DNA from 2 places in the Serratia aquatilis genome. Region 1 is predicted to be linked to the other one. Evidence: predicted binding sites of a transcription regulator. Region 1 holds the regulator's gene; the other holds the start of a gene.
The links. The regulator LexA, encoded in region 1, represses DNA repair genes until DNA is damaged. The targets are predictions, from matches to a motif close to TNCTGTATGTACATACAGNA.

Region 1 (2,209 bases):
CCAACGCCTGTGCTGTGAGGCCGGTAGTGCTCATGCGCAAAAACAGCATTAGCATAAACAGGAAGCTGGTCACCATTGAACCGACGGCGACACCACCAAGATAGCTCGGGCTGTCAAGATGACCGATAACGGCTGTATCCACCAGGCCAAGCAAGGGAACCGTTATATTGGAAAAGATCATCGGCAGTGCCAGACGCCACAGGGCTTTATCGGTATCACTGGTGAAAGCAGAAAACAGGCGCATAGCGATATGTTCCCGAGGAAAGTAAGTTGGATAGGGGTTCAGAAAAGATATCGCCCCAGAGCTAGCTGGGGCGATATATCCGTCATCTTTCAATCAGCCGCTTTAATGGCCGTAACCTGAAACATGCCGGCAGATAAAATGGGCGGCTACATACTCTAAATAATTCGAGTTGCAAGAAGGCGGCAACGCAACGAATCCCCAGGAGCTTACGCAAGTCAAGTGACTGGGGTGAGTGAGGAAAGCCAACGCACATGCACATGCAACTTGAAGTATGGCGAGTATATCGGTTGTAACGCTTAAATCCAGTTACCGTTGCGGATCACGCCAACGGCCAAGCCTTCGATAGTAAAATTCTGCTGACGCAGATCAACGACTATCGGCTGAAAGTCACTGTTTTCAGGCAGTAGCTCAACAACGTTACCGTGCTTCTTCAAGCGTTTTACAGTGACTTCGTCTTCAATACGGGCGACAACTACCTGGCCGTTACGCACATCCTGGGTTTTATGCACCGCCAGCAAATCACCGTCGAGAATGCCAATATCGCGCATTGACATACCGCTAACGCGCAACAGGAAATCGGCATTAGGTTTGAATAGGGAAGGATCGACTTTAAAGTACCCTTCGATATGTTGCTGAGCCAGTAGAGGCTCACCTGCCGCGACACGGCCAACCAAAGGCAACCCCTCTTCTTCTTCCATCAGCAAGCGGATACCACGAGAGGCACCGGAGACGATCTCGATTACGCCTTTGCGGGCCAGCGCCTTCAGATGCTCTTCAGCAGCATTTGGCGAACGGAACCCCAGACGTGTTGCGATCTCGGCACGCGTCGGTGGCATACCCGTTTGAGAAATATGATCGCGAATCAGGTCATAGACCTCTTGCTGTCTGGTCGTTAGTGCTTTCATTCCGCCCCCTGTTTGTTTATACAGTCTTGCTGTGAGTATATACAGGTAACTCTTGATTGGGAACCTAAGAATGAATAAAAATCAGGGATTAGCGCCCCCATTGACAACATTATCGCTTCAGTTTCCAACGAAATGCAGCCAAAGCACCGAGCCCCAAACAAACAACGCCAGAATAATCGCCAACGATACCGCCGCAGAGCCCATGTCTTTTGCTCGCCCTGATAATTCGTGATAGTCCGTCCCGATACGATCAACCACAGCCTCAATAGCACTGTTGAGTATTTCGACAATCATCACCAGCAGCACCGAACCAATTAATAAAATGCGCGCTATCGCCCCGACATCCAGCCAGCTCGCCAGTATGATAGCCAGCACGGCGGCAACCAGTTCCTGACGGAATGCGGCTTCATTGTGCCAGGCGGCGGATAACCCTTTATATGAATAACCCACGGCTTTGACGATACGCTTCAGGCCAGTTGCTTGATTTGCCATGTTAAGAGCACCTTTTACAGAGGTAAGTGATATAGCCACCATCATTCAGGCTGCGGGCTTATGACTTGCTATTTACTGAGTAACGCAGTGGTCAGTGCTGCAAGCTGGCATGCATGCGGTATAATCTAGTTAAGTCTATCCTTTGCCCTTGATGGCTCTGGATTTCCCAACACCAAAGACCCATTTTCCGGTTTCTGGTATGCTTGCGGCGGATTGCTAACAAGAGGCTTCATGTTGTTATGTCAGGTTGGCGTATAATTTATTATAAGTTATTGAGTTTACCAATGAAACTGTTGGTAAAAAGTAAGGTTATCCCTTCAGATCCGGTCACGGAGTTAGGGTTGGATCCCTCTCGGCCGATTTTGTACGTTTTACCCTATAATTCCAAAGCGGATTTGTTGACTCTGCGCACCCAGTGCCTGGAGCAAGATCTGCCCGACCCCCTTAAACCGCTCGAAATCGATGGCACCATTCTGCCTAGCCACGTGTTTATTCACGATGGTCCGCGTGTATTCCGTTATTACACGCCTAAAGAAGAGTCGGTAAAACTGTTCCATGATTATCTGGA
Region 2 (2,209 bases), 110 kb from region 1:
TCGTAGGCCACCAGCGACATCTTGGCGTCGATCACCACGTCCTTGCCCTGAGGCAAGCGCACAATCACATCGGGCTGCATACGGCTTTGATGATCCACGCGCACATTAACCTGTGTTTCATACTCGTGTCCTTCGCGCAAACCAGAAGCCTCCAGCACCCGGCTCAGAACCACTTCTCCCCAGTTGCCCTGAGTTTTGTTATCGCCTTTCAGCGCCTTGGTCAGGTTGAGTGCTTCACGCGCCATTTGCGCATTTAGTTGCTGCAGGTTTCGGATCTCATGGGTTAACGTATGCCGCTCACGGGCCTCCTGACCAAAGCTATCCTGCACCTGACGGCGAAAACCGTCCAACTGCTCGCGGAGCGGTAACAACAGACGATCCAGACTCTGTTTATTTTGCTCATCCACCTTGCGGCCACTGTTTTCAAAGATACGGTTCGCCAGATTCTCAAACTGGGTGGTCAGGCGTTGTTCACTGTTGATCAATAGCCGCTGCTTTTCTTCCGCCGCCATACGGGTCTCTTCCAGACGAATAGTCACTTCACGTAGCTCGGCTTCTTGTGCACTGATGACTTCACGCTGCGCCCGCAGTTCCTGATTCAACAGTTCGCACTCATTACGCCAGTGGTTGAGTTGCTGCAACCTCTCCTGCCCGGCAGCAAGTTGGCTATGTAACGTACGCAATTCCAGATCGTTTTGCCGCAGTTGCTGATCGCGGCGCTGTAGCTTTTCCTGGCAGGCATCGGTTTCGCTTTGTACCTGCCGCAGAGATTGTTCCAGCAAGCGCAAATCGGTTTCATGCTGAGCGCTGTTCTGCTGCGCCTTCAAGCTGGTAATCAGCCACCCCAGCAGCAGGCCTATCAACACGCCACCAATACCGTAAACCAAACTGGTATCCACCCTGCCTCCCATTAACTATGCAATTCCAGCGCATGTTGCGCCCATTGCCTGCAACGTTAAAGTGAGGCTGTATGGATGTCCAGCCTATTTTCATGCTGGAACGCGCGGTGACCGACGGGAATACCGCGCTGATATAGAGGACTAAAACAGTTTGAAGCGATACTCGGCGATAAACTCGGCCGCCAGCGAATGGGAACGGAAGTAACTCCCGTCGGATATTACTGGCGTTTTATTCACGTTCTTATAGGACCATCCTGGGCCGATCCTGCTGAAAACCGTCAGATTTTTCAGCGCCGGGTGTGAAGGAGCCCAACTGCCAAAGGCGTTGACCTCACCGGTATGCACCATCGTCCCTTGGTAATTGAACTGGCCATAGTTGCCAGCAAGCCCTGCGCTAAACTCAGGCGTAATATGGTACTCGGCCAGCACTGCCAGCATGGTTTCCCCATCACGCAGATAGTCCTCACCAACATGGGACATTGAGGTGTAAGTCCCGCGAGTGTTTCTGGTCAAGTGCCGGGGAAAAAAGCCGAGTTCTCCTTCGCCTTTCGGTGCCCGCGTGTAGGAGACACCCAACTTGATGTTCCAACGCGGCTCCTGCCATTTGGCGTCGAAGGCATAGTGATTGGCGTTACGATCAAAATTACGTCTATCCAGCGCCATTACCTTGTAATCGTCCAACGCTTGGGTGGCATAAATCTGGCTACCAAGACTGAGTTTCTGGGTTGGTTTAAGCCCCAGGCGCAGGGTCTGCCGGCGCAAGTAATTATGTGATTCCCCGTAGGTCAACTGCCCAGTAAACAGGTCGCTTTTATAACCCAACTCCCCTGTAACAAGATGATTGATATAACGCCTATCATTGGTTTGCAGACGCAGGCTGTCTGGCGAGTTGCGCTCCATGGAGCGTTCAACATAGGCACCTTGCAAAGAAAATCTCCCCCCCGTTATCCCCCCCGACCAGCCCAGGTAAGCGGTGGGTGATAAATGCGTAGAGTTGGTGATAACGCCATAGTTATGCAGGGTTTGCCAACCCCACTGCGCATTGAGCGCTGCAGCGCCAACCTCCCCTTTCAGTTTGATATAACGTTGCCCAATCTTGCTGAAACCTGTTGCATTGCTTTTACTGTTACCGGACCCATTGTTGTACAACACCCCGCGACTGTTGAAGTAGTCGCTGGCACCCAGCTTTACCGCACTGTAGTAATCAAGGTTAAAACCGAGAGTATCTGCCAGATAACCGGATTGATAACTCAGCGCCAGCCCTTGCCCCCAGGCGTTATGAACCCTTTTGGGATTCGCAGCGTCTTCCT

Region 2: a site for LexA is predicted at 965-984, ahead of rmuC (DNA recombination protein RmuC). Genes of this name have one in related genera too.

The regions. Positions count from the first base shown of each region.
Region 1 covers NZ_CP173186.1:449,907-452,115, reverse strand. Annotated here, with positions in the region: gene dinF (MATE family efflux transporter DinF) at 1-244, opposite strand, end outside; gene lexA (transcriptional repressor LexA) at 541-1,149, opposite strand; gene SAQUA_RS01985 (diacylglycerol kinase) at 1,267-1,641, opposite strand; gene plsB (glycerol-3-phosphate 1-O-acyltransferase PlsB) at 1,881-2,209, shown strand, end outside.
Region 2 covers NZ_CP173186.1:340,471-342,679, reverse strand. Annotated here, with positions in the region: gene rmuC (DNA recombination protein RmuC) at 1-899, opposite strand, end outside; gene SAQUA_RS01505 (OprD family outer membrane porin) at 1,041-2,209, opposite strand, start outside.